Regions from separate parts of the Thermaerobacillus caldiproteolyticus genome, predicted to be linked through region 2. Evidence: riboswitches for the same ligand, from Rfam matches in the RefSeq annotation. Region 2 holds a riboswitch; the other holds the start of a gene.

Region 1 (15,329 bases), 110 kb from region 2:
AAATTCTCCAAGACTGCGAGCGAATGATAAAATCGCCCCCGAGAGAATCGCCTTATTCGCTAACGGAATCGATATATAAAAAAAGACTTGATATTCGTTCGCTCCGTCGATGCGCGCCGCCCCTTCTATTGCCTCATCCACCGCTTCAAACCCTGCCTTCGCTGATTGATACATTAAAGGAAAGGAAACAATGACCGAAGCAATCACCGCCGCATACCACGTAAACATAATTGTCCCTTGAAATATTGCTTCTACCGCTCTTCCAACAAGACTATTTTTACCAAAAACTACCATTAACAAAAAACCAACGACAGACGGAGGAAGAACAAGCGGAAGCATAAACAACGTTTCAACGACGATTTTTCCTTTAAACCGACGGCGCGCCATCCATTTTCCACACAACATTCCAAGTATAACAACAATCGCTCCTGCGACTAGTGATACTTTTAATGACAGCCAAACAGGCGACCAAAACTCGTTCATTACTAAAACCTCTTTCAACTAGAACCGTTCTTTGTCCACGATATATACAAATGTGACATCACTCATATGAAATACTACTTAATTTATAAGGAAAGTATAACATAGCGAACAAAAAGGTGAAAAAATGTAGTTTCAAACAAAAAGCATCATAATTGTCATCAATGTTGATTTCCACAAAAAGGGAAAAATCAATTACTTCGTCGATCCAACAAACATTATATATACATCGCCTAGTACCCTCTTACACAGGTCATCATAATCGCGAATTTCTGTTTGATCATGACGCTAGCGACAATATTCACGTTCACTTCCGAACAGACATTAAGGATGTTCCCTTCTTTCTCATTGAAAAACATAGAAGAAGGGCTATGTCACAATATCGTCGTATTCGTCCCGCTCATTAACATTACGAAATACACCTTCTTCCTCTATAAAGTCATGTTCATTCACATAGCGCACCCGACAACGATTAAGCAGCGACATCATTCTGTTTTCTCCCGCTTCCAACAATTGTTCCATCCGCTCCAATGTGCGCCGATGGTACATGCCGACTAACGGCTGAATACGCCCGAAATGAGCAGAGAGAATGGCATCAAATGTTTCATCGACATACCTAATCATATTGGCCACAGTATTTGTGCGCATATACGGCATATCGCATGGAAGAACAAAGACCCATTCCGCCTTTGTGTTTTTCATCACTGTATAAATTCCAGCAAGCGGTCCTTGACCGCGATACACTTCTTCATCCATGATTATTTTTTCATCCGTCAGTTGTTGAAAGCGCAACAAAAGAGATGGATGACTCACAATATAGATGTCCTCAACAAATGGACGTAATGCATTTATCGCAATCTGAAAAAAATACATCCCTTCTCGCTTCGCAAATGCTTTCGGACTGCCAAAGCGCCGTGACTCTCCTCCAGCAAGAACGGCTCCTACCATCTGTTCCATCTTCGCTCACTCTCCCACAGTCAACATTTTTGTCTCACTGTAACACGAGGGAAACAAAAAGAAAAGATTTCCTAACTGTATTCAGGAACCTCCCTTTTATTCCAATTGCCTCCATGTAAATTAGTTTTCCCTTTCCATCGAAGAGGACATGGATCATGGTCATTCGCTAATTCCATCACTTTTCCCACAAATAAACGGGAAATCGCTGGGTGCCGATCCCGCAGTTTATAATCAGACGTATTGAATTTTCGTAACAAATTGGCTCATAAAATAGGTCTTCCTCATATTATAATAGTCTATATACACATCGTAATGACTTCACTTACTTGTGGTAGTGATGGGCATCTCAATTTGTTATGAACTTTCTCAACGCTCACGAAAGGAGAATGGCGGTTGGAGGAGCTCGTCGGCTTTTGTTCGGAGTGCGGCAAACCGATTCATTGTTTGTATGGGTTTTTGAACGGTGTCGTCAGCAGCGAAAAAGAAACATTGTACTGCTTCCAATGTTATAAGAAAAAAGACGTAAAGAAAAACCGTTAATGATGGCTAATGAATCACGGAACGTCAGCTCTGTGATTCGTTTTTGCTTTTTCTCTTCCCTGATCATCTTTATGATTGCTTTGTATGCATTCTTATCAGTCAATACACTGCCATTGCTGTAATATTGCATCCATATTCATCGTTTCAAATTGGCATTATTTTATATCATCCAATTGAAATACTTCTTCTTTCTTTCGCTTTTGCCCGCTTGGAAAAGTATGAATCACGAATGTAAAAAATTCTCGAGGAGCTCGCTATATCCGTTGACCCTGAATTCAGGATTAACACCGTCGATTTAGGGCTCATTTATAACATCAATTCAAACGAAGGAAAGGTAACCAATCACAACACAGGGTTGTCCCCTCCATGATTCGATAATGGCGGAGTGAAACGGGTACTTGCAGGCATTGAAGAGATGAAAGATGTCGATGTACAAATCTTATGGAAGCCACCATGAACCCCGGAACGAATGAATGGGAAAGCCATTGCCGCAACTGGGACATCGGTAAAAAGAAAAAACGGTAATGTCGCTTAAAAGCAACATAGCCGTTTTATTTTAGACGTGTTGAACAAACCACTTCACCGTTTCTAAAAACGCTTCCCTTGTTACTTTATGGCCCGCTTTATCATCGAAAATCCCCTTTACCCTCTCTTCATTTCCTTGGTAAAGAGGTTTTATTTGTTCATAAAATTCATATGTATATTGATAAGGTACAACTTGGTCGCGCACACCATGCCAGATCATTAATGGGCGACCTTGCAGTTTTTCCGGATGAAGCGACAAATCGTATTTCGCCAGCCGCTCCTTTTCCTTTTGCAGCTGCTCATCGGTGAATGGGATCGATATACGCATTTTTTTCGCCATTGCAATTTGTGCGTCAAAAAATGCTTCGTAACAAGGGTTCCCCATTAACGAGACCGCGGCTTTAATCCAAGAATACGTCGCGAGCGCACCAAATGTGACGATTCCTCCCATTGACGTACCGGCAACTCCGATTCGATCTGCTTCAATGAGATGACGACGATTGAGCTCCTCTTTTATTTGTTCAATTTCTGCAATCGTCCGAACGACAATGTTCCAAAACGACAATTGTAATTGTTTTTCTGTTAAGTTCTTTTCACGTTCTCCATGATAAAGCGCATCCGGCAAAATGACGCGATATCCTGCTTCGGCAAGCAAATAGCCGAAATGAAGGTTATGTTCTTTCGCGCTTGTAAAACCGTGAACAAATATAATGAGCGGCAGCGGCTCTTGTTTTTTCTCCTCTTTCACAACATGTAATACAGGAATTTGTGCGATTTTTTCATTTTCAATAATAACCATGGCGCTGGAGACTCCTTCTTAATTTTCTTTTTCTAATATATTAGTGTAACATGTAGACAAAAATTTTGGAAAAGAGTTACACTAAATAAAAATATACAAGTAAAGGAGATAGTATGGAACGATATTTAATTGCTTTAGACTTAGATGGCACATTGCTAAAAGATGACAAAACAATTTCCCCATTGACCAAAGAGGTGATTTTTCGGGCAAAAGAAGCAGGCCATATTGTCGTCATTGCTACTGGAAGGCCGTATCGCGCTAGCAAAATGTACTATGCAGAGCTCAGTTTAACAACACCGATTGTCAATTTTAATGGTGCTTTTGTCCATCATCCAAATGATGATTCGTGGGGGATTTACCATACTCCCCTTGAATTGAAAACAGTAAAAGAAATTATTGAAGTAAGCGAAACATATCATGTGAAAAATATTTTAGCTGAAGTGATGGATGATGTATATATTCATGAACATGATGAAAAGCTTCTTGATATTGTTCAATTGGGCAACCCGACGATTGAAATCGGCGATTTAAGGCAAATGTTAAAAGCCGACCCGACGAGCATTCTTATTCATACCGACGAGGAACACGTCGATGATATTCAGGCGTATTTATCCGACGTCCATGCCAACGTGCTTCATCATCGTCGTTGGGCTGCTCCATGGCATATTATTGAAATTGTTCGCGCAGGCATCCATAAAGCCAGCGGCCTGCAGCGCATCGCCGAATATTACCAAATTCCGAAAGAACGTGTCATTGCCTTCGGGGATGAAGATAACGATTTGGAAATGATTGAATGGGCTGGATATGGTATCGCGATGGGGAATGCGATTGAACCGCTAAAACAAATCGCCAATGATGTCACAAAAACAAACGAAGAAGATGGGATCGGCGTTTACTTAAAGGCGCTGTTAAAGTTGTAACGAATTGCCTTATTATCATTCCACTGATGCGGTTACAATATAAATGACGCAACATTGCGTCTTGATTTTTTAAGGGGGAATGCGTCTTGGGTAAACGAAATAAATCAAAACGCTTCATTCAGCAAAGCGTTGATGCCGTAGAAAAGCACGATGAGCGAATCCCTTATCATATGACGTACGCAGAGGCGGAAGAGCGAAAGGCCAAGCAGGCAATTGACTCTTCACTTGGAGGAGCATAACAATGGGAAATCCCCTGTTTCAAAAAGCGCGTGAAGCGGTCATGATCGCCAAGCAAGCAGCAAACGGGAAAGCCGATACCGACCTTCAGCACGCGATCGATGTCGCCAAAAATGCCCTTTCCTCTGCCTATGCTCATTCAAGTCTAGCCGAAAAAGCTCAGTTACATCAGTTTCAACAAGAGCTGGATAAATTACAATAAACAACTTCACGTATAAGAAAAGCGGGAATAGCCCAATTTTGCCTAAAGGCTGTCACATCCTGTAAGCACAAAATGATGCCATTGTGGCTTGCCATGGGCAACGTTCTTTCACCCATAGAAGTGCTTGTCACCTCAGGGGAGAAGACTATTTGGCACAAGAGAGCTAGACAAAATGACAAAGGAAGGTTATTCTTCAGACGCTTGCGCCTTCGATAGCATATATCATCGAAAAAATTGATTCAAGCAGTTGATACGTTGCAAGCTGAGCTAGACAATTCTCCTCGAAAAGGAAGCAAGATATCAATTCTTATGATGAAAAAGCTGCGGACAATCCGCAGCTTTAATCTTTCCGGAAAAATCCAAATACATCTGTCGTCTGAACAACATTCGTAAAGGCATTCGGATCGACTTTTTTAATGATCCTCGTTAAATCAAATAATTCATATCTCGTGATAACGATAATGAGCATATCTTTCGGTTGTTGTGAAAATGCTCCTTTCGCTGGTACAGTCGTAATCCCGCGCACAAGTTTCGCATGAATCGCTTTTTTCAATTCTTCCCCTTTATTCGTAATAATCATGACCGTTAATTTTTGATAACGCGTATGAATCGCATCGATGACACGCGTCGATGCATATAACGTAACGAGCGTATATAACGCTTTTTCCCATCCGTATACAAAACCTGCTGTTAAAATAATAACTGCATTTAACGCAAAAAAGTATGTGCCAACCGGACGATCTTTCATGCGTGATAACACTAATGCAATGATGTCAAGGCCTCCGGTGGATGCCCCCCACTTTAACGTAATCCCAATACCAACTGCCGCAATTACTCCACCGAATACTGCATTTAGTAAAATATCTTGCGCAACCTCTTTCACTGGAATGATTTCTAAAAATAACGACATAAAAATCACACTGAGAAAGCTATAAAACGTAAATGATTTTCCAACTTTTTTCCACCCCAAAATCGCAACGGGAATGTTAAGCAGGAACAATAAAAGTCCCGTCGAAATATGATAAGGCGTATAGTCATGAGCAAGTTTTGAAACAAGTTGGGAAACTCCAGCAAATCCGCTCGTATAAACGTTAGCGGGAATAAGAAATAAGTTCATGCCTACTGCATTCAGCAGTGCGCCAATGATAACAATGATCAACTTTTTCGCTTCTAACAAAATCATTTGTGCTCCTCCTGTAGGTCGTTCTTCCATAGTGTTTGTTTTTCCTTTTCTTCGTAAACGAAAAATGGTATCTTACACTTATAAAAATAAAACTATTTTATAAAAAGGCAGAAGGTGAACATGATGTCGATTAACATTGTAGCCGATAGTGGCTGTGATTTGCCATACTCTTTTTTACAAAAACATTATATTTCCTTCCTTCCGCTCATTGTTCATTTGAACGGAACGGATTATGAAGACTTTGTAACGATTGACCCAAAGCAAGTATATGAGGCAATGCGAAAAGGGGAAATCGTAAAAACATCGCAGGCAAATGCACTGAAGATGAAAGAATTGTTTACAGAGCTTGCCAAAGATGGTCGCCCAGCGATTTATATCGCGTTCTCGTCGCAATTATCAGGAACATATCAAACGGCAATGATGGTGCGTGAGGAAGTGCTCGAACAGTACCCTGACTTCTCACTCACGATTATCGACTCGAAATGCGCGTCACTCGGCCTAGGACTTGTCGTCGCCAAAGCAAGCGAATTAGCCCAGCAAGGCATGCCATATGAACAGCTATGTGACACCATCGCTTCTTATTGTCAACATATGGAACATATTTTTACCGTCGATGATTTAGAATTTTTAGCACGCGGCGGACGGATTAGCAAAGCATCTGCGCTTGTCGGCGGACTATTGAATATTAAGCCGCTGCTTCATGTCGAAGATGGGAAACTTGTTCCGCTTGAAAAACTGCGCGGTCGAAAAAAAGTGTATAAACGAATGCTTGAATTGATGGCAGAACGCGGGGACGATTTGCAAAAACAAGTGATTGGCATCAGCCATGGCGATGATGAAGAAGCCGCTTTAGAATTAAAAAGACAAATCGAAGAGACATTCGGCTGCACACGCTTTTTCATTTCTCCGATTGGCGGCGCAATCGGCGCTCATGCCGGTCCGGGCACATTGGCGCTCTTTTTCCTCAATCAACACGTCGAAGCATAAAATCATGCCTTTTCGAAAAAACTACCGGTGTACAATCCACATAAAGGAGTTGTAACACCAGTATGTCCCATACAAGCGATAATGATAAAAAGGCGCGTGACAATAACGCGAAACTCCACGAAAAAAATATGCTTCGCGAAAAAAACCGCCAAGCGGGAAAATACGAATATTCGAAGAAAACGGATCATCTGTAACATTGATATAAGAGAGGGATGTCCCTTAAAAGGGCATCCCTCTTTTTTACTAACAGCCAAACTGGCCCCTAGAAAAAATGTAAAATATTCTATTGCAATAAAGAACATGCCTTTTCTTAGGTTGCATTATTTCGTTCGGAACCTCGCCATAACTGCGTGCAGTTCATCTGTGAGCTGGCGCAGCGTCGTCACTTTTTCGACCATTTTTTCAAATGCGGTCAGCTGTTCTGACATGGAAGCGGCGATTTCTTCGCTTCCGGCTGCGGATTGCTCAACAACCGCGCTAATGCTTTCGACATTTTGCAATACTTGGTTTCCTAATTCTTTCGATGTATTTACATCCGCCACAAGCGCTTGAATATCGCTTGAGATTCCTTCAACTTTTTTCTCAATTTCGGCAAACGCATTGGTCGTTGTTTCAATCGATTGCGATTGTTGTTCGGCGATTCTTACGCCTTGAGCTACCGCTGACGAAACAGAAGCAACGCCGCGTTTGATGAGGGAGACCGTTTCAAAAATTTGCTTTGTCGCCCTCGCGGATTCTTCAGCTAGTTTGCGAACTTCTTCAGCAACAACGGCAAATCCTTTCCCTGCTTCTCCCGCTCTCGCTGCTTCAATCGCCGCATTTAATGCCAATAAATTCGTCTGTTCGGCAATATCTGATACCGCTTTAGCCATTTGTTCAATGTTCGCAGCATAGCTCGTAAATTCATTAGTCGCTTGTTCAATAGACAATGTCGCTTCCGAGTTATCGCGAACGAACTGCATCTGTTGCTCCATCGCTTTTTGGCCGTTCTGAATCGCCGCAACAGCCGCTTCGCTATACAGCGCTGTCTGCTCTGTTCGTTCCGCCGTTTTTGCAAATGTAGCATCCATCTTCTCAATGAGCAATACCGCCTGTTGCAATTCTTCAGAAATGCTTTGTGAACCTGCCGATAGCTCATTCGTTGATAAAGCAACTTGACGATTGATCTCTGTTAACATTTGATTCTCTTTTTCCAGTTCTTTGGCAAATGTTTCAACTTGTTTGCTTACCCCATCAACAGAGTGCAGCAACCGATTGAGCTCATCAACCATCGTATTGAACGCGGTATTCAGCGCTCCTAATTCATCATCATGCTTATAAGAAACTCGTTCCACAAGCAAGTTACCACTAGCGATTTCTTTGGCGTTGTTCGCCAAACGCTGCAGCGGATTCGTAATGGAGCGCGTAAGCCGTAAACTGATTCCCCCTGACATGATGATGAGCGCAATACTTCCGATAATGGCTGTCCAAATGACAAAGCGGATTTGCGCTTGCAAATCGCTTTGCAGTTTTTGATAAAAATCATTCGTGTATAACTGCAAAACGTAAACGTCATTGAGCGCTCCCTCAATCCGCATCGCTTGCCGTCTCACTTCGGATGCATCACGCTGATCGAGCGCCTCAAGCGATTGGGTGTGCACATCCGAAAATTTCTGCTTCGCTTTCGTTAACAGCTCAATAAATTGTTTTTGTTTTAACGTTTTTTCTAGTTTGCTAACGAATCGTTCTGTTTCTTGAATTTGAGTCGTTACTTCTTGCTTATTTCCCTCGGTCATATTATAAGCAAAATTATTTAAGCTTTGTTTTGTCGATTTCATGCTTGCTTGTAGCTGTTGTACCGTCAGCAAAACCGGAACGATATCTTTATTCGTCGCTTGAATCGACAGCATATTCACAATAATAAATCCCATCATTGCCATCGACAACAATAACAAAATGAACGAATGAAGCCATAGCTTTTTCCGAATCGTCATCATAATCCCCTTTTCCGTTACTTCGTTGTCACTTCACCGTTAATGATTTTTTGTTTCCATTGTTCAATCAGCTGTTGCTTATGCTCATCCCACGGTACTGCACGAATCTGTGCGAGTCCGACTCCGTTTTCCGCCAATCCAAGCTGAACCGTTCCGCTTGGCAAATCTCCTTTTGTTACGTATTGCTTTAAAACGGTAAACAAGGCAACGTCCACGTTTTTAACCATGGATGTCACGACCGCTTTTTCCGCATAAAAATATTGGTCACTATCGACTCCAATCGCATACACCCCATGTGCTTCCGCTTCCCGAAGCGCGCCGACCCCTGTAAGTCCCGCCGCGGCATAAACGATATCGCATCCTTTTTGGAACATCTCTTTCGCAATCGTTGCGCCGAGCTTCTCATTTCCGAAGTCACCCGCATAAACGACATTAACAGAAGCAGAAGGTTTGATCGCGTGAACACCTTTTTCAAAACCTGCCTCAAATTTACGAATAAGCGGCACATCATCTCCGCCGATAAAACCGACTCGATTCGTTTTCGTTGTCAATGCGGCGACGACGCCAGTCAAAAAACTACCTTCATCTTCTTTAAATGTAATGGATGTTACGTTTTTTAATTTGGATACAGAATCAATTAAAATAAATCGTTGTTTCGGATATTGTCTCGCCACTTTTTCTAAATCCTCTTGCACCATAAAACCAAGACCAATGACAATGTCATTGCCTTCTTCGGCAAGCTCTTTTAAACCTTGTTCATACGTCTTCGTATCGCTCAATTCCCGATAATCAAAAATGATTCCTAATTCGTCGCGCGCTTTCATTAACCCGCGAAACGCGGAATCACTAAACGATTGATCTCCTAGTCCGACGTCCGACAACATAATCCCAACTTTGATTCGGTCTTTTTTCTTCGTTGCCTCTTGTGTCGAACAACCAGCTACGATACTAAATAAAGTGATGAGTACGATGATAAGACATATGTGTTTCTGCTGTTTCATTTGCCTGTCCCCTCATTTTTTAAAATATGTCCATTGTTTTTATCGACAAGGCTGGAAATTTTTTAAGTTTTTTTATAAAAAAACGGAGCTGTTGTCAGCTCCACACACTATTTTTCTTTTACCGTATACGTCCAACCACTTTCTTGATATACTTTCTTTTCTTTCATCAAGCGACCTAATGCTCGTTTAAAGGCTGCTTTGCTCATTTGAAAACGCGCTTGAATATCCTCAGGGTCGCTTTTGTCGCTATACGGCATCGCCCCGCCGCGGCTTTCCATATAACGATAAATCATCTGCGCATCCTCGTCAATACTTTCATGTTTGCGCGGCAGCAGGGATACATTGACCGTTCCATCTTCTTTTACACCGATAATTCGGCCTTCGACTGCTTCACCAAGCCTCGGCTCTCTTCGGCGTTGTGATTCATGAATAAAACCAAGATATCCGACATCCGATATGATAAACGCCCCTACCTTAATGACCCGATAGACGCGACCGCAAATGTTTTGATTGAACACCGATTCCGGTGCTTTTATTGCAATTTCTTTCATGACCTCATCAGTCGCTAATTGTGCAAGCAACCGGCCACGTTTATCCGTTTTGAGAGAGCAATATAACATATCGCCGCGTTGTGGCCATAGTGACGGAAGCGTCGGCAAATCATCTATCGACACTAATACATCTTTGGAAATCCCAATATTGACAAACACGCCAAGCTTCGGTACAACGTCGGCAACTTCCACCCAGCCGTACGTTTCATTGGTAATTTTCGGCGTTTTTGTCGTTGCGCATAACCGTCCTTGATGATCATGATATAGAAACACCGTGACAGGCTCTTCAATCGCTAGCAAATGTTCCGTTTCGTTTTTAGGCAATAACACTTCCTCTTTTCCATTTGTTAAAAAATAGCCAAACGGCACTTCCCTTTTTACTGTTAATGTTGTTATTTCTCCGGGTACAAATCGTTCCATGTTCACATCTTCCTTTTTTCATTGTTCGTCAGAAAAAGTTGTTTCACATGCTACATTTTACTATAATGAAACCAAATGACCAAACTTTGTTGGAGGTATTTTATGTCAAAAGAAAGCTCATTTGATATTGTATCCAAAGTTGATCTATCTGAAGTCACCAACGCGATTCATATTGCTATGAAAGAAATTCAAAACCGCTATGATTTTAAAGGAAGCAAAAGCGACATTTCTTTGGAAAAAGACGAGCTAGTGTTAATTTCGGACGACGAATTTAAATTGGAGCAGCTGAAAGATGTGCTTATCGGTAAACTCATTAAGCGCGGCGTGCCAACGAAAAATATTCAATATGGAAAAGTGGAACCTGCCTCTGGAGGAACGGTTCGTCAGCGCGCGAAACTCGTTCAAGGCATCGACAAAGAGAACGCGAAAAAAATTAACACAATTATTAAAAATACAGGTCTAAAAGTCAAAAGCCAAATTCAAGAGGATCAAATTCGCGTCAGCGGCAAAAGCAAAGACGATTTGCAAAAAGTGATCGCTGCGATTCGTGAAGCAGACTTGCCAATCGATGTGCAATTTGTTAACTATCGATGAAGAAAAAGAAGGTTATCTCACGAAGGTCTAACTCCCTCACTTCCACAATATTTGTGGGTGTCATTAAGGGTTTAGGCCTTTTTGCTTTTTTCATTGTATAAACACAGCGCAGCGTCAAAGAATAAAAAATTAATAGTTGAATATTTTCACAAAATTATTTACATTATATATAAATTCATTTCGTCAAAACTTCATAACCATTTCTTATCAAGAGAGGGGGAGGGACTGGCCCAGTGAACCCTCAGCAACCGACTTTCGACCGCATTTTCGAAAGTCCAGGTGCTAATTCCAGACAGGCGTTTCGCTTGGAAGATAAGAAGAGACAATGCTCACAAAAAGTCTTCTTCTTATGGAAGGCTTTTTTATTTTACTGTCTAGCTCGCCTTGCAACGCCTAATGGAAAATAACCTTCCTTCGTCGAAATGCCAGCATTTCTCATCGAAAGAACATTTTCCTTACGGCATTAAGCAAGCGGCTCTGATTTTGTTATTGCCTAGCTTCAGCGGCTAGCTCTCTTCTGCCAAATGACCTTCTCCCTTGAGGTGGCAAGCACCTCTTCGGGCGAAGAAGAGCTGTTCGCGCCGCTTCCACTTTTCTTACTTTATATCGAACGGGGGAATGAACATGGGGCTTCTCGAAGATTTAAAGGAACGAATCGTCATCGCCGATGGTGCGATGGGAACATTATTATACTCTCATGGAGTGGATCGATGTTTTGAAGAGTTGAACCTATCAAAACCGGATGACATTATTCATATCCACGAAGCCTATATGGCTGCTGGAGCAGAAGTCATTCAAACGAATACATACGGCGCGAACTATATAAAGCTCGCCCGTTACGGTTTGGAAGACGAAGTAAAAACGATCAACCGGGCAGCTGTAAAGTTGGCGAAACAAGCGGCAGCAAATCATGCCTACGTACTTGGAACGATTGGCGGTTTGCGCAGCATCAACAAAAGCTCCCTTACCATCGAAGAAATCAAACGAACATTCCGCGAACAACTATATGTGCTGTTGCACGAAGATATTGACGGTCTGTTACTCGAAACGTATTACGACCTAGAAGAGTTAAAAACAGTGCTAACAATTGCCCGAAAAGAAACGGACAAACCGATTATCGCCCATGTCACCCTTCATGATGTTGGCGTTTTACAAGATGGTACTCCCCTTGCCGATGCAATTGTGCAATTAGAACAATTAGGTGCCGATGTTGTCGGACTCAACTGTCATCTTGGTCCGTACCATATGATTCGCTCTCTTGAAGAAGTGCCGTTGCCGACAGCTGCCTTTCTTTCTGCTTATCCGAACGCAAGCTTACCGGATTATCGCGACGGTCGTCTTGTGTACGAAACGAATGCCGCTTACTTTGAAGAAACGGCACTTTCGTTTCGCGAACAAGGCGTTCGCCTCATTGGCGGCTGTTGCGGCACAACACCAAAACATATTGAAGCGATTGCCCGCGCACTAAAAGACCGCACTCCAATTCATGAAAAAACGGTAAAACCTCGCAGAACGGTCGTTTCCGTTCAAGAGGTCGAACAAGAAAACGAGCCGCCGTTACAAGAAATTGTGCGCAAGCGGCATTCGGTCATCGTCGAACTGGACCCGCCAAAAAAACTGGGGATCACCAAATTCTTAGAAGGAGCGAAGGCGCTCAAGGAGGCGAATATCGATGCGCTTACTTTGGCGGATAATTCATTGGCGACCCCACGCATTAGCAACATGGCGCTCGGAACGATTGTCAAACAACAGCTCGGCGTTCGCCCGCTCATTCATATTACGTGCCGCGACCGCAATTTAATTGGATTGCAATCGCATTTAATGGGCTTACATACGCTCGGTATTACCGACGTGCTTGCGGTCACCGGTGATCCGTCGAAAATCGGCGATTTTCCGGGAGCAACATCCGTATATGATTTATCGTCATTTGATTTAATTCAACTCATCCGTCAATTTAATGAGGGGTTATCATATTCCGGAAAGCCGCTCGGGCAAAAAACAAACTTTTCGATTGCCGCAGCGTTTAATCCGAACGTTCGCCACCTCGACAAAGCGGTTGAGCGTCTCGAAAAGAAAATTCGTTGCGGCGCCGACTACTTTATTTCCCAGCCTCTTTATTCCGAACAGCAAATCGAGGAAGTGTATGAGGCAACGAAACATCTCGAAGCACCGATTTATATCGGAATTATGCCGCTTACAAGCGCGCGCAATGCTGATTTCCTTCACCATGAAGTGCCGGGAATTACCCTTTCTGAAAAGATTCGTTCCCGCATGGCCTCATGCGCCAACAACCCAATTCAATCGGCGCGCGAAGGAATTGCGATTGCGAAATCGTTAATTGATGCTGCCTTTGATTTATTTAACGGCATTTACTTAATTACACCGTTTTTACGTTATGAAATGACCGTCGAACTCGCTCATTACATCCATGAAAAAGAGCAGGCCGCTCAAGAAAGGGAGGTACTCCATGGCTAGCACACAGTTACAACAACAGCTCGAAAAAAAAATCTTAATTATCGACGGCGCGATGGGAACGATGATTCAAAGCGCCCAATTAACGGCGGAGGATTTCGGCGGAGAACAATACGAAGGATGTAACGAATATTTGTCGCTGACCGCCCCTCACGTCATCGAACACATTCATGAAGCGTATTTGCAGGCGGGAGCAGACATTATCGAAACAAACACGTTCGGTGCTACAAGCATCGTATTAGACGAATACGGACTAAGTCATCTGGCATTAGAACTCAACATTCAATCAGCCAAACTCGCTAAAAAAGCGGCCGAAGCCTATTCCACTCCCGAATGGCCTCGCTTTGTCGCTGGTTCGATGGGACCGACGACAAAAACGTTGTCGGTCACCGGAGGAATTACGTTTGACGAATTAGTTGCAGCCTATGAAGAACAAGCGCGCGGACTGCTCATCGGCGGCGTCGATCTTCTTCTTTTAGAGACATGTCAAGATACGCTTAATGTAAAAGCAGGATTTATCGGCATTTCACAAGCATTTGAAAAACTAGGAAAAAAAGTGCCCTTAATGATTTCCGGAACAATTGAACCGATGGGAACGACGTTGGCTGGGCAAAACATCGAATCATTTTTTATCTCAATTCAACATATGAAACCATTTGCTGTGGGACTAAACTGCGCGACCGGTCCAGAATTTATGACCGACCATTTACGCTCACTTGCCTCCCTTGCGAACACAGCGGTTAGCTGTTATCCGAACGCCGGTCTTCCTGACGAAGAAGGTCATTACCACGAAACGCCGGAAATGCTAGCGAAAAAAATTCAACGTTTCGCTGAAAAAGGATGGATTAACATTGTTGGTGGTTGTTGTGGTACAACACCGGATCATATTCGCGCCGTCGCTGAAGCGGTGAAGCATATTCCACCGCGTCCGATTCCGTCATCATTTGAAGCTCATGCGGTATCCGGCATTGAACCGCTCATTTATGAAGAAACGATGCGTCCTCTCTTTGTCGGGGAGCGAACGAACGTGATCGGCTCCCGAAAATTTAAGCGGCTCATCGCTGAAGGAAAATACGAAGAAGCCGCGGAAATTGCACGCGCCCAAGTCAAAAATGGAGCGCATGTCATCGACATTTGTTTAGCCGACCCGGATCGAGACGAAAAAGAGGATATGGAGCGTTTTATCCAACATGTCGTGAAAAAAGTAAAAGTGCCGCTCGTCATCGATTCAACCGACGAAAATGTCATCGAACGCGCCCTTTCCTATTCCCAAGGAAAAGCGATTATTAACTCGATTAACTTAGAAGACGAGGAAGAACGATTTGAAAAAATTGTTCCTCTTATTCACAAATACGGGGCAGCTGTCGTTGTCGGAACAATCGATGAACAGGGAATGGCAATTCATGCAGAGCGAAAGCTGGAGATTGCCTTGCGCTCTTATGATTTACTCGTCAACAAATACGGGATTTCCCCGCACGATATTATTTT
Region 2 (15,329 bases):
CGAGAACGTATAAATTTCAATACCGACGTCTTTGGCCCCTTTCGCCTGAAGAAAACTGATCGGTTTTTTCCCGTCAAATCCGATCGCTCCATAAGCAAAATCGTGTACGACGCAAATATCGTGTTTCGCCGCAAACAAAGCCGTTTCCTCAAAAAACTCTTTTGTCGCCACCGCACCGGTCGGATTGTTTGGATAGTTTAAAAACATTAACTTTGCCTTTTCCACTACGTCTTTCGACAGCTCACCGTAATCCGGCAAAAACTTGTTTTGCGCGCGAAGCGGCATCATTGCCATTTCTGCTCGCGCTAAAGCGACACCCGACCAATAATCCGGATACCCCGGATCTGGAACGAGAACGACATCCCCCGGATTTAATAAACATTGTGGAATCTCCACAAGCCCTGCTTTTCCCCCAAATAAAATAGCGACTTCTTTTTCCGGGTCAAGCTTCACCCCATATTCGCGTTCATAAAAGGCAGCGACCGCCTCTTTGAAAAACGAGTAACCGCGAAACGGCGAATATTTATGATAACGCGGATTAGCCACTGCCTTTTGCAGCGCCTCAACAATATGGGACGGCGTCGGTTGGTCAGGATTTCCTTGGCCGAGATTAATGACATCATGCCCTTGTGCAATGACTTTTCCCACTTTGTCAACGAGCGAAGCAAAAAACTGCTTCGGAAGGCTCTGTAATAGTTCTGATTGTACAAAATGTTTCATCGCTTACACCTACTCAAAAATTTCTTGAAATTCTAGTCAAACATCATATATCGTAAAAATCAAAATGTAAAGTTAAAATTTTTGAGGTGAACGATCATGACATTAAAAATCTCTTGTCTCCAGCTTAACATTGCCTTTGGCGATCCAGCTGAAAATCAACAGCGTGTTCAAACTGAAGTAGAAAAGCTCTCTGCCCAACGCCCTGACATCATCGTTCTTCCAGAATTATGGACGACCGGATATGATTTAACGCGCCTTGATGAAATTGCTGATGAAGACGGGGCGCACACAAAAGCGTTCATTAGCGAGCTTGCACGTTTGCATCACATCAACATTGTAGCTGGTTCCATCGCCAAAAAAACAAAAGACGGAATTACGAATACGATGTACATCGCCAATCGAAACGGCGACATCGTAGGCGAATATAGTAAACTTCATCTTTTCCAACTTATGGACGAACACCTTTACTTGCAATCTGGAGAAGCACCGGGATTGTTTACTCTTGAAAATACGTTATGTGCTGGCGTTATTTGTTATGACATTCGCTTTCCGGAATGGATTCGCGTTCATACTGTACAAGGAGCAGAAATATTATTTGTCGTTGCAGAATGGCCTTTACCCCGCCTTCATCATTGGCGCACGCTACTTCAAGCTCGTGCCATCGAAAACCAATGTTACGTTATCGCCTGCAATCGTGCCGGTCACGACCCGAATAATACGTTCGCCGGACATTCTCTCATCGTCGATCCGTGGGGAGAAATACTGGCAGAAGCAAAAGAAGAACCTTGTTCACTCACCGCCGAAATCGACTTGCAAAAAGTCAAACAAGTACGCAAACAAATTCCGATTTTTAGCGATCGTCGTCCAGAGCACTACATTACGAGTGAAAAAAATTTTCCAAAAAAGTATTGACAACATCGCCAATTACGATGTATGATTCGAATCAAACGCAAAACAATCAACAAATTGCAACAATAATGAAAATTTGAACAAAATCGAATATACTTACTGATAAACACTCTTATCAAGAGTTGGCTGAGGGAATTGGCCCAATGAAGCCCAGCAACCGACCGTAATACTATCGTGAGATAGGGCGCATTTAAGCGCCGGAAGTAACTTCCGTAAGGCACGGTGCTAAGTCCAACAGAAAGAGTCATTCTTTCTGAAAGATAAGAGGTGCGAAGAAGTATCTTCAAGCCTCTTTCGATATGCGAAAGAGGCTTTTTATTTTACAAAGGAGGCGTTCACGTATGGCAGTTTCAAAACAATCCGTTTACGAACCTTTAACAGAAAGTGCCGCGATTGCTCTTGCAGTTCGCTTGCGCCTATTCCCAGAAGGGGCACCGTTAGTATGCCGAGAAATCGGCGATGGAAACTTAAATCTTGTTTTCCATATCGTTAACCAACAAACAGGAAAAGGAATTATTATTAAACAAGCATTGCCGTATGCAAAAGTAGTCGGCGAAAGCTGGCCTCTTACGTTAAAGCGTGCCGTCATTGAAAGCAACGCATTGCGCACATTTGCCAGCTATGTTCCAGAATACGTTCCGAAAGTGTACTATTCCGACGAATCTCTGGCTATCACCGTCATGGAAGATTTATCCCATTTGCAAATCGCTCGCAAAGGTCTCATTGAAGGAAAAACGTATCCACTTCTTTCGCAACATATCGGTGAATATGTGGCAAAAACATTGTTTTATACGTCCGACTTTGGTATGAATCAACAAGAGAAAAAACAACTTGCCCAAAGCTTTGTCAACCCTGAACTATGCAAAATTACCGAAGACCTTGTCTTTACCGATCCGTTCTTTGACCATGAAACGAACAATTTTGAAGACGAGCTTCGCGAAGATGTAAAAGAGCTTTGGAACGATGATGAACTCCATCTTGAAGTGGCGAAATTAAAGCGAAAGTTTTTAACAGAAGGAGATGCCCTCATTCACGGCGATTTACATACCGGAAGCATTTTCGCCAGCGACGAGGAGACAAAAGTGATTGATCCGGAATTCGCCTTTTACGGTCCTTTCGGTTTCGATCTTGGTCAATTTTTCGCCAATTTACTATTAAATGCGTTGTCCCGCCCAGAACAAGAACAAGAGCCTTTATTCGCCCATGTTGAAAAAACGTGGGAAGTATTTGCAAACGTCTTTTCCGACCTTTGGGAGCAATACAATGTTGAGCCGTACGCAAAAACGCCTAGGTTGTTGCAAGACGTTTTGCACAACACGTTTGTCGATGCGATTGGATTTGCCGGATGCGAAGTGATTCGTCGTACAATTGGTTTAGCACACGTCGCAGATCTTGACGGCATTGAGGACAAAGAGGAACGCATCCGTGCAAAACGCCACGCCCTTCGTCTTGGACGAAGCCTTATTTTACAGCGCAATTCGCTGAATGATATTCAAGAAATTCGTTCTCTTTTCTTGCAGGCACCATTGGCACCGACTAACTAAACGAAAGGAAGAAACATATGACTGAACGATTCATCATTCCGCGTTCGGTTGAATGGAACGATACGCATATCACTATTTTAAATCAACAAAAATTACCTTCAGAGACAGAATATTTGGAATTAAAAGAAATTAGCGATGTATGGGATGCAATTGCAACGCTGAAAGTTCGTGGAGCGCCCGCGATCGGTATTACGGCTGCCTACGGGCTCGCCCTCGCCGCTCAACGTTACAAGGCAAGCTCGATAGACGAATTTAAGCAGCAGCTTCAAAAAGACCGCGACTATTTAGCAAGCTCGCGCCCAACGGCCGTTAACTTGTTTTGGGCACTAAATCGCCTTGTATCAAGCATTGAAAACGCTACTTCTGTTAACGAAGCGAAAACAACGCTCATTCACGAGGCAATTCGCATCCAAGTCGAGGATGAAGACGTATGCCGCCGCATCGGGGAGCATGCACTATCTCTCTTTCAAGATGGCGACCGCATCCTAACAATTTGCAATGCCGGTTCCATCGCTACCGCCCGCTACGGTACGGCACTCGCTCCATTTTATCTGGCAAAAGAAAAAGGCATTCACCTTCACGTGTTTGCCTCAGAAACACGCCCTGTTCTGCAAGGAGCGAGACTCACAACATGGGAGCTCATGCAAGCCGGCATTGACGTTACACTCATTACAGATAATATGGCAGCGCAAACGATTCACGCCAAAAACATTACGGCAATCATCGTCGGTGCGGACCGAATTGCCGCAAACGGAGATACCGCCAATAAAATCGGTACATTTGGCCTTGCGTTATTAGCGAAATCATTCGGTATTCCGTTTTACGTTGCTGCACCGTTATCAACGATCGATTTAGCAACTAAAACGGGAAAGGACATTCCGATTGAAGAACGAAATCCAGAGGAAGTCACACATATCGCCGGTACACGCATTGCTCCTGAAGGGGTGAACGTCTACAATCCAGCTTTTGACGTAACCCCTCACGAACTTATTACTGCGATTATTACCGAAAAAGGGATTATTAGCGGCAACTATGAAGCAGGATTGCCAGCATTGTTCGAGGGGGTCGAAACAAGTGAAACGATTTAAAATATTTTTTATTGCTGCCTTGTTATTTGGCATCATGCTCAGCGGCTGCACAAACGAACAGGATGCCGTAAGCAGCGAGCCAGCCAAACAACAAGAAACATCCAAAAAAACAGAGACAACAACGACAGCAACAGAACAGGCAGACATTCCTGCCAAACTCAAAAAGCCGATAAAAATCGCGGCCATTATGCAAATGTCTATCGGTACATTTTCTTCCCAGTACATTGCCGGAGTGAAAGAACAAGTGCAAAAATTCGGCGGTGAAGTGCAAATCTACAACGCTGACAATGATTTAACGAAAATGGCTTCATATGTGGAAACGGCAATTACACAAAATGTCGATGCAATTTTGTTAGACCATGGGCGTGCCGATGCGTTGCAAGGCCCGGTGGAAAAAGCAGTCGCTAAAGGAATTCCTGTCGTGGCGTTCGATAACGATTTAAACGTACCAGGCGTCACCGTCATCGACCAAGATGATTACAGCTTAGCATGGAAAACGTTAAAAACATTAGCCGAAGACTTAAATGGAGAAGGACAAATCGTCACTATTTGGGTCGGCGGATTTACCCCAATGGAGCGACGCCACGTCATTTACGATGCGTTCAAAAAACGGTATCCGAACATTAAAGAAGTCGCCAAATTCGGCACAGCAAGCTCTAATACGGCATTAGATACACAAACGCAAATGGAAGCAATTTTAAAAAAATATCCAAATAAAGGCGATATTGATGCCGTCTTTGCGACATGGGATGAATTTGCAAAAGGGGCAACGCGCGCAATTCAACAAGCAGGCCGCAACGAAATTAAAGTGTACGGCATCGACTTAAGCGATGAAGATTTACAAATGATCCAGCAATCAAATAGCCCATGGGTCGCAACAACTGCGACTGATCCAGCGGAAGTTGGGCGCGTGCAAGTTCGATTTGCTTACCAAAAAATCGCCGGTGAAAAAACGCCAAATATTTATTCCCTTGAGCCACACTTAGTCAAAAAATCTGACTTACCAAACAAACAAATCTCGATGAACGATCTTCATAATTACATTACTGGCTGGGGACAGTCTAATGTCGCCGTCTCTCCTTGGATGAAAACGTTAGAAGAACAGGTGAAAAACAAATGAATGGTCTCTTCATGGAAAATATTTATAAATCATTCGGAGATGTGAACGTATTGAATGGCGTGAATTTCCATGTACAGAAAGGGGAAGTTCACGCCCTTTTAGGAATGAACGGAGCTGGCAAAAGCACATTAATGAAAATTCTCGCTGGCGATCTGTCTCCTAACGAGGGGACTATTACCATTGACGGAATAGAGTATCAATTTTCTTCCCCTTCCGACGCAAAAAAAGCGGGAATCGGGTTAGTCGTTCAGGAAGTCGACACCGCCCTTTTTCCTTCGCTTACCGTGTATGAAAATATTGCCGCTGACGACATCGTTGAGACGAAGCGGCGACCGTTTCTTTCTTGGAAACAACAAAAACAGCGTGCTGAAGAATTATTGCGCCAAGTCGGTTTATCTATTCCGCTAAATAAGCTTATTCATGAATGTACGTTACACGAAAAACAACTCATTTTATTAGCAAAAGTGCTTTCTTCTTCGGCTCGCTACATTATTTTGGACGAGCCGACCGCCCCATTAAGCGAAACAGAAACGAAACGCCTCTTTGACATTATGAAACAATTAAAGTCTCAAGGAGTGTCGTTTATTTATATTTCTCACAAACTAAAAGAAGTAAAAGAGATTTGTGACCGCGTTACAATTTTGCGCGACGGCACGGTCGTCCATCGCGGTGACGTTTCACAGCTTTCCATCGAAGACATGATTCGCCATATGGTCGGGCGCTCTTATGAAACAAGAAAAAAAGAAACGCGTACCTACAGCGATCAAGTCATCTTTGAAGTGAAACACTTACTCATTCCAAAAACAAATACGACTGTTAACTTACAAATTCACCAAGGAGAAATCGTCGGCATCGCAGGGTTAGTCGGTGCCGGAAAAACCGAATTGGCAGAAAGTTTATTTGCCCATACAAAAACGACGGGCGAATGGTTCATTCGCGGAAAACGGTATACGTTCTCCTCTCCCAAAGAAGCAATTGAAGCCGGCATCTGTTTTATTCCAGAAGAACGGCGAAAACAAGGGCTTTTTATGAGTGAAACCGTCCGTACCAATCTAACTGTACGCTTATTATCATCGCTGACAAAAGGGCAATGGGTGATCAAACGAAAAGAAGCCGAGGTAGCTCAGCAACTAATCGAAACGTTACACATCCGCCCATCTTCCCCTCATGCGCTTGTTAAACAGTTAAGCGGCGGCAATCAACAAAAAGTCGTCATCGGCAAATGGCTGCAAACGAATAGCGATGTATTTATTTTTGATGAGCCCACAAAAGGAATTGACGTCAACGCCAAAGCGGAAGTATTTTCGATCATCCGCTCCCTTGCCGACAAAGGAAAAGCGATTTTATATTTAACAAGCGAATTTCAAGAACTGCTTGACATTGCCGATACGATTTACGTGATGGTCGACGGTCAACTTGTCAAACGCTTTTTAGCCAAAGAGGTAACATACGAACAGCTCATTTACTACAGCAGCGGAGGTGATTTCCATGGAACAACCAGTCCTTTCATCAATAAAGAAGAAACAAACGTTATCTCCTCTTGATTTTTTATACAAACACGGGACATTGCTCGCGATTCTCGTCGTTATCGCCTACTTCGGCATTACGCTTGATCGTTTTTTTACGTACGACAATTTTAGCGATATTTTGCGTTCCATTTCCATCGTGACTCTTGTGGCAATCGGCATTACTTTTTCTCTCATTGTCGATGGATTTGATTTATCAGTCGGCTCTACCGTTAGCCTAGCAACCATCTCCAGCGCAGCAGCACTGGTTTTATACCGCCAAGAAATTTTCGTCACTCTTCTTGTACCGATTTTATTAGGAATTGTCGTTGGTCTCCTTAATTCGTTGCTCATTGTCAAACTCAGGCTGCCCGATTTATTGGCGACATTAGCGACCATGTATGCGATTAACGGCGTGCAGCTAACATATACAAAAGGATTTTCGATTTACAACGATATGCCGCTTCCTGACGGCGGAACCGCACCGGGAAAATTTATTCCTTCCTTTTTATTTATCGGTCAAGGGGAAGTGTTCGGCATCCCTTTTTCCGTTTTGCTCATGCTGTTGATCGTCGTCGTATCTCATTTGTTTTTAACATACACAAAACCAGGTCGATTGTTTTATATGACGGGAGAAAATCGTGAGGCGGCTCGGCTTGCCGGGATTCCGGTGAATCGTTATCGAACATATGCCTATGTAATTAGCGGTTTTTTCGCTGCGCTTGGCGGCATTGTCCTTGCTTCCCGTATCGGGACAGGACAAGTGTCTGCAGGGGCTTCGTTTTTAATGGATGGAGTTGCTGCTGCCTATATCGGCTTTTCCGTATTTGGTGCAGGAAAACCGAACGTAATCGGCACGCTGTTCGGCTCCATTTTAATCGGTGTGCTCCTCAATGGACTCACAATGATGAATGTTCCATACTATGCCCAAGACATTGTCAAAGGAGTGATTTTAGTCGGCGCCTTAGCGTTGTCCCATATGCAAAAGAAATAGGAATATTTCCCCATCCGTTCGACCCACAATTTATGGTATGATAGAACTACTAGTGGCCATAGTTGACGAACGGGGGAAAAATATGACAGCAACAACAACAACGATAACTCACATCTTAAACAGTGCAATCGAATCAATTAAAACAGTCATTCCAACGGGGGTCGAAATTCAAAAACCGACATTATACAACACTCATTCGATTCAATCTTCCTTATCCGTTCTCATTGGAATGACGGGACAAATTCAGGGACAGCTAGTTATCGGCGGAACGAGCAACCTTTTCGCACAAATTAGCGAGCTTATGTACGGCATGACGTTAGAGGGCGATATGCTTGAATCGTTTACATGTGAGCTTGGCAATATGATTGCTGGACATTTAGTGACATATGCGTCAAAGCGAGAAATGACGATGGATATCACCCCGCCGACATTACTGATTGGAGAAGTGAGCATGAAAGGGTTTCAAAAAGCAATTCTCGTTCCTGTTACGATCGCGGAAAAAGGAACGCTGCATGTGATTGTTACATTGCACGACTAAGAAAAGCGGAAGCGCCTTGATTTTCTCTCGAAGCCAATGCAGCTATTTGACGCAAGAGAACAAGGCGCTGAAGCTATGCAGCGGTTCAAATTTATTATACTTCTTATCATTGAGCAGAAAAACTAGAAGCGATGATCGCTTCTAGTTTTTTTATTCCCTTCTATCGCCCGATATCGCTCTTCGAGCAACAGCAGCCTTTCCTTCACGTCCGTTCGGTTTCCTGCATATCCAGTTAACGAACGGTCTTTTCCGATGACACGATGGCACGGAACTATAATCGCAAGCTCATTAGCACGATTCGCTTGGCCTACCGCCCTTACTGCTTTCGGACGACCAATTTTTTCAGCAATATCGCTATAGCTTACGGTTGTGCCATATGGAATATCACAAAGCGCTTGCCATACTTGCTCTTGAAAAGGTGTCCCTTTCCATTTAACAGGCAACCGGAACGTTTTTCTTTTTCCATGAAAATATTCATCCAGCTGCCCCAGCGCCTCTTGAAGCAATAAGGAATCGCTTTTGACCATTTCGTATTGGCGACATAGCTTTTTCCATTCATCTTCAAATAGCTCGACATTGACGATCGCTTCTCCGTCTGATATAACGTAAATAAGACCTAGTTCTCTCGATCTATAAACATTGTACTCCCGCTTCATCTTCATCCTCTTTCTCGATTCGTTCGATCGGCAATGTAATATGAAACGTAGTTCCGACGCCGACTTGACTTTCCACATCAATTTTCCCTTGATGCTCCTCAATAATTTTATAGCTTACCATCAAACCGAGTCCAGTACCACGTTCTTTTGTCGTATAGAAAGGTTCACCGAGTTTTTTAATCTTGTCTTGTGGAATTCCACAGCCCTGATCCCTAATTGAAATGCAAATTTGATTTCCAGCCGTTTTTTGAATGTTAACGTTAATATCCCCGCCTTTTGGCATTACTTCAATAGCATTTTTCAATATATTAATGAACACTTGTTTGAGCTGGTTTGGTTCACAATAAATGAATGGGATATTTTCTTCGAATTCCGCGATAATTTGTACATTATGCATCATGGCTTGAGCGCTAATTAAATCAATGGTGTCTCTCATAATTTTGCAAACATCATTTTGTTGATATTGAATCGCTTGCGGCTTAGCGAGGACAAGGAATTCAGTAATAATGGATTCAATTCGTTTCAGTTCAGACATGATGACATTGAAGTACATGGAGTAGTCTTCCTTAATGCTTCCTTGCAACAACTGAATAAAGCCTTTTAACGCAGTCATCGGATTGCGAATCTCATGAGCAATTCCTGCCGCAAGCTCGCCGACGACGTTGAGAGTATCGGATTTCCGCAGCTGCAATTCCATCTCTTTTCGCTCCGTAATATCTCGAAGTGTCATCATTCCAACACCGGGGATAATTTCTTTTTTCAGTGAAAATTCAATAATTTTTTGCTCCTCTTCCCCGCTTGGAAAGTTCATTTCCGCATATGCCTCTCCTGAACGCTCACATTGGCTGACGAGCTTATAAAAGTTTTTCCGTTCTTTTTCCGGTATAAACTGAATCACCGATTGATAAAGCAGTTGATCTTTCGGTGCCTGAAAAATTTCGCAAGCTATCGGATTGACATCCAAAATTCGATATCCTTCCCCCCATAACAATATACCGTTCATGGCATGGTCAAAAATACTGCGAAACTTTTGCTCGCTCTCCCGTAATTCTTTTTCGATTTTTCTCCGTTCAGTTACGTTCCGGAAAATGGTTAAATGATAACCATCAATAACACCTTGTTTCATCGTAAACTCAAGTTGCTTATCTTCCCCGTTCGGCATATGGAACGTCAATTCATCACGAATTTCTCCCGTTTTTTGGAACTGTTCAAACACATGGCGTACTTTTTTGTCACTATAGTCGACAAAATCAAGCAAGTTTTTCCGAACAAGCAGATTAAGTGGAAGTTCAAACGTTCGGCTTGCTGCTGGATTCGCATTTAAAATATGACCGTGATTGTTCCAGATGAGAATCGCTTCATGAGCTTGTTCAAAAATCGCACGAAACCGTTCCTCGCTTTTTTGAAGCTTAATTTCCATATTTTTCTTTTCTGTGACATCGCGCATAATCGCCATGTAAAAACCACTGTAGACGTTCGACGTTGTCGTTAGTTCAAACATTTTCACTGTGCCGTCGAAGCGGACTAACGACAGTTCCCCTTTCGCTGTTCCCTTTTCTTTCAATTCAACCAGAAGTTTGACAAAATCATCCGTACACTCTTTCGCGATAAATTGCTGAAACGACAAACTCAATAATTTCGCTTTTTCTAAATTTAAGCTTATGCAAAAAGCAGGGTTTACATCAATAAACCGCCCGAATTCATCAAAAATCACAATCCCATCCACAGCGCGGTTAAATACATCTTTAAAGAGAAACTCATTAATAATCCGCTCTCGCTCTAATGCTTTGCGAGCGGAAATGTCACGCATAATCACTAAATCAAACTCGTTAAAGGCATCCTTTTTCATTGAAAACTCAATGTGCTTGATTTTTCCATTCTTCAACTTCAAAAGCAGCTCATCACTAAATGAGCCGAATTTATGTAACATCGATTGCTGAAATAACAAAATATCAGGAGGGACTAAGTCAAGGAACATATGAAACTGTTTCCCAAGAAGCTCCTCCTTCTCCATTTCAAAGAGCTGACAAGCTGCCTCATTTACTTCAACAAACTCACCATTTTTATTAAAAATCACAATCGCATCCAGTGACCGTTCAAAAATAATGGAGTATCCATTTAATTGTTCTTTTAAACGTCTGTTTTCTTCCTCTAATGATTTTACATTAATCATCAAGTCTTGTTCTTCACGGGGAGAAAGGCTGTTATTCGCCATCTATCTTCCCTCCTTCTCCAACAACTATCAATCATTATATATTCTTCATCAAAACATTTACTCCTTCTACACCTTTTGGAATAAAAATCCCCACAATTCGACAATGTTTTTTTTATTTCTCTTTTGTCTAAAATGTGTTATATTAAAATGTTGTTTTTAAATGCTCTGATGAAGGAGTTTGTACGTATGAACATTATTTGTACGACATTAAATGCAAAGTATATTCATACCAACTTAGCGATTCGTTATTTAAAAGCATACGCTCAACCGGAATTTGATGTCCAAATTGTCGAATATACCATTAAAGACCCTGCCATGAACATTGTCACCGATCTTTACCAACGAAAACCTGATATCATTGGTTTTAGTTGCTATATTTGGAATATTGAAGAAACAATTAAAGTGATTAAAATGCTCAAAAAAATTGCCCCCGACATTACCATTGTGGTCGGCGGCCCTGAAGTGTCGTATGATGTGCGCGAGTGGCTTGAAAAGGTACCCGAGTTTGATTTTATTGTCATTGGCGAAGGGGAAGAGACGTTCAAACAATTTTTATTTCAAATGCATGGAGAGCAAGATTTCACCGCTGTCCACGGGTTGGCGTTTCGTCAAGATGGAAATATCATTATTAATCCACAGCGAAACAAAATCAATTTGGCAAACATGCCATCACCGTTTCGTTTTCCAGAAGACATTCCTCATTTATCCAAACGCATTACGTATGTAGAGACAAGCCGCGGCTGTCCATTTAGCTGTCAATTTTGTTTGTCGTCCATTGAAGTCGGCGTCCGCTATTTCGACCGTGAAAAAGTGAAAGACGACATTCGTTATTTAATGAAACATGGAGCGCGAACGATCAAGTTCGTCGACCGAACGTTTAACATTAGCCGCAGCTATGCGATGGACATGTTTCAATTTCTCATTGAAGAACACGTTCCGGGAACAGTATTTCAGTTTGAGATCACAGCGGATATTATGCGCCCTGAAGTCATTGAATTTTTAAATAAAGAAGCTCCTCCGGGACTGTTTCGTTTTGAAATCGGCGTTCAATCGACAAACGATGAAGTAAACAAGCTCGTCATGCGCAAGCAAAATTTCGAAAAATTAACTCGTACAGTAACAATGGTAAAAGACGGAGGAAAAATCGCCCAGCACCTTGATTTAATCGCAGGGCTTCCAGAAGAAGACTACACATCATTTCGCAAAACATTTAACGACGTATTTGCCCTTCGCCCGGAAGAATTGCAGCTTGGCTTTTTAAAAATGCTGCGCGGCACCGGTCTTCGTCTTCGCGCCGCAGATCACGGATATGTTTTTATGGATCATGCTCCATACGAAGTGTTGCAAAATAATGTTCTTTCCTTCGATGACATCATCCGCATCAAACAAGTGGAAGATGTATTAGAAAAATATTGGAACGCCCACCGTATGGATGAAACAATTGAATATTTAGTGAGCCATGTATTTCCGACACCATTTGATTTCTTCCAGCAATTCGGCACATACTGGGACGAACGCGGCTGGGCGCGCATCGGTCATCAACTCGAAGACTTATTCCGCCGCTTGCATGAATTTTTACAGGCAAAAAATATAAAGGAACTGCCGACAGTAGAAGCGTTAATGAAATATGACTATTTGCGCAACCAAAAGCATAAACCGCGCAAACCATGGTGGGAAGAAAAAACAGATAAAGAGCTGCGCACCAACCTTTATCGCCAACTGTTAGAAGAACCGGCATTGTTAGGAGAAAAATTCGTCTCACTCCAACTAAACGAGAAAGATTTGTTTAAACATACCGTCATGGAAATTGTTCCGCTTGATGTACAGCATTATGCCGAAACAAAAGAAATTCGCCATATTCCAACCGTCATGATTGCTTATTTTGATCCTATTCAGTTACAAACAATCATCTTTTCCGCTTCGTTATCGGTGTTTCAAGCAACAACAAAAAAGTAGGGGCATCCCTACTTTTTCTTTTTCTTCCGTTTTGTCTCTTCTATTAACTGGATCATTTGATGGGCATTGAAATCTCCAAACTCAAACGCAAATTCCTCACGAGTTTCGTTACGGTTGCGTCCTGTCTCACGATGATTCGTTTTATCGGTTGTCATTCTCCTTGCCGCCCTTTTTTCGAGTTGCGGTTCGCCCCGCGACTCATATCTTCTTCACCTGCATATTGTGCCGCGAATTCCGTATCAGGCAAACTTTCTTTCGGCGTTTTGTTATTGTTTTTCGCCGCATCAAATCCGACTTTTCGTTTCATACTTTATCTCCTTCCTATTTGTTTCACTTTTTTAGACCTGCTTTGTGCTTATACGCAATGAGGACAATTTCTTCCCCTGTTTCTTCTCGCAACGTCTTTTCTAGCTCTCGTACTTTTCTTAGAGCTTGTTCTTGGAGATTCGCTACAGGAAATGAGTCACTTTTCACGGATATCCCCCTTTTCGTTTTTATTACTTTCCGTAAAAGACGTCATTTTTATTCATAACCGGTGACGTATCCGGTCACACTACGAATGAGGTGATCACATTGCGCAACGAAAAAGAAATTGAATCACCGATTCTCGATGAGACCCAGCCGCATCAAATTCATGCTCCCTCTTTCAAAGGAACGGGCATTAAAATGCAGCCGCCGTTTATTAACAAATACGGGGTTGTGATTGGCGACAGCAAATACAATTCACCAAACTCACCGCTCAATCAATGGAGCGATGAAACCGATCCTAGCATTATGTCTGGCAACGAGTGGGTGCATCCAACGAATGACATCGGTTGGAACACCGAGGAAAATCGCGAGCTACTTGAAGCCAAAAGGCGACCACAAGCCGCTCCATTTATGCATCCGAGCATCGATACAAGCTACGGACAAGATTAAAGGGATATCCTCATAAAGAGGTATCCCTTTTTCTTATGGCTTTAAGACCACTTTAATGCATCCATCTTTCTTTTCATCAAAAATTTCATAAGCATGTTTTGCTTCGTCTAATGGAAGGCGATGGCTAATGATATCGGTCGGGTCGAACTTTTCTTCGACAATCCATTCGTACAATGTTGGTATATAATGAATGACTGGAGCCTGCCCCATTTTTACCGTAATGTTGCGAGCAAATAAATCCCCCAGTGGAAATTGATTGTATCGCGAACCGTATACGCCGACCAGCTGAATCGTTCCGCCTTTTCTTACGGCTTGTGACGCAATGACAATGGCTCCCATCGCTCCACCTTGTAATTTTAACGCTGAACCAAGCATCTCAAGAGGGGTCATTTTTCCGTCTAACCCGACGCAGTCAATTACCACATCCGCACCGCCTCCAGTAATTTCCTTTATATATTCTCCGACATTTTCATATTGTGTAAAATCAAGCGTTTCAACTCGATTCGTTTTTCGTGCATGCTCCAATCGATAGTCTATATAATCAACAGCAATGACCCGCTTTGCCCCTTTCATCCAAGCAAATTTTTGCGTTAACAATCCAACCGGACCGCAACCTAACACCACGACTGTATCGCCATCTTTTACCCCTGCCTCATCAACTCCCCAAAATGCCGTCGGAATAATATCAGATAAAAATAGCAATTTCTCATCTTCCAATTCGCAATCTTCCGGAATAACAAACGGAGCAAAATTAGCGAACGGCACACGCAAATACTCCGCCTGTCCTCCGGGATAGCCGCCGAATGTTTCCGAATAACCGAAATATGCCCCCGTTTCCCCGTTCGGATTCGAAGCATCACATTGACTTTCTAAATGGTTCTGACAATACCAACATCGGCCGCATGCGATCGTAAAAGGAATAATGACGCGGTCGCCTTTTTTCACTTTCGTCACATTCGGTCCAACTTCCTCGACGATTCCCATCGGTTCATGTCCGATAATAAAATCGTGCGGCATATTTGGAATCATTCCATGAATAAGATGAAGGTCAGAACCGCAAATAGCAGTGCTCGTAATTTTCACAATGATATCATCTGGCTTTAAAATCGATGGAGCTGGCATCTGTTTCACTTGCACATCTTTTATGCCTTGAAACGTAACAGCTT

The links. Region 2 has a riboswitch for S-adenosylmethionine ahead of mtnK (S-methyl-5-thioribose kinase). Riboswitches for the same ligand answer to the same signal wherever they lie in the genome.
Region 1: linked by a shared signal. The riboswitch ahead of ISX45_RS01345 (bifunctional homocysteine S-methyltransferase/methylenetetrahydrofolate reductase) and the one ahead of mtnK (S-methyl-5-thioribose kinase) in region 2 are both predicted to bind S-adenosylmethionine.

Annotation. Positions count from the first base shown of each region.
Region 1 covers NZ_CP064060.1:253,462-268,790, reverse strand. The annotation lists gene modB (molybdate ABC transporter permease subunit) at 1-483, opposite strand, end outside; gene ISX45_RS01410 (molybdenum cofactor guanylyltransferase) at 850-1,437, opposite strand; gene ISX45_RS01405 (hypothetical protein) at 1,831-1,977, shown strand; gene ISX45_RS01400 (alpha/beta fold hydrolase) at 2,534-3,301, opposite strand; gene ISX45_RS01395 (Cof-type HAD-IIB family hydrolase) at 3,415-4,221, shown strand; gene ISX45_RS01390 (hypothetical protein) at 4,308-4,460, shown strand; gene ISX45_RS01385 (DUF3813 domain-containing protein) at 4,463-4,660, shown strand; gene ISX45_RS01380 (YitT family protein) at 5,001-5,843, opposite strand; gene ISX45_RS01375 (DegV family protein) at 5,967-6,830, shown strand; gene ISX45_RS01370 (DUF3941 domain-containing protein) at 6,893-7,024, shown strand; gene ISX45_RS01365 (methyl-accepting chemotaxis protein) at 7,151-8,806, opposite strand; gene ISX45_RS01360 (BMP family lipoprotein) at 8,821-9,804, opposite strand; gene ISX45_RS01355 (CvfB family protein) at 9,912-10,775, opposite strand; gene ISX45_RS01350 (YajQ family cyclic di-GMP-binding protein) at 10,878-11,369, shown strand; SAM riboswitch class I at 11,571-11,688, shown strand; gene ISX45_RS01345 (bifunctional homocysteine S-methyltransferase/methylenetetrahydrofolate reductase) at 11,994-13,844, shown strand; gene metH (methionine synthase) at 13,837-15,329, shown strand, end outside.
Region 2 covers NZ_CP064060.1:363,256-378,584, reverse strand. The annotation lists gene ISX45_RS02030 (pyridoxal phosphate-dependent aminotransferase) at 1-720, opposite strand, end outside; gene ISX45_RS02025 (carbon-nitrogen family hydrolase) at 817-1,632, shown strand; SAM riboswitch class I at 1,739-1,896, shown strand; gene mtnK (S-methyl-5-thioribose kinase) at 1,971-3,173, shown strand; gene mtnA (S-methyl-5-thioribose-1-phosphate isomerase) at 3,191-4,261, shown strand; gene ISX45_RS02010 (sugar ABC transporter substrate-binding protein) at 4,296-5,381, shown strand; gene ISX45_RS02005 (sugar ABC transporter ATP-binding protein) at 5,378-6,925, shown strand; gene ISX45_RS02000 (ABC transporter permease) at 6,870-7,880, shown strand; gene ISX45_RS01995 (chemotaxis protein CheX) at 7,963-8,418, shown strand; gene ISX45_RS01990 (methylated-DNA--[protein]-cysteine S-methyltransferase) at 8,541-9,074, opposite strand; gene ISX45_RS01985 (PAS domain-containing sensor histidine kinase) at 9,049-11,289, opposite strand; gene ISX45_RS01980 (B12-binding domain-containing radical SAM protein) at 11,476-13,245, shown strand; gene ISX45_RS01975 (hypothetical protein) at 13,254-13,400, opposite strand; gene ISX45_RS01970 (hypothetical protein) at 13,397-13,552, opposite strand; gene ISX45_RS01965 (hypothetical protein) at 13,576-13,719, opposite strand; gene ISX45_RS01960 (DUF3905 domain-containing protein) at 13,819-14,163, shown strand; gene ISX45_RS01955 (zinc-dependent alcohol dehydrogenase) at 14,197-15,329, opposite strand, start outside.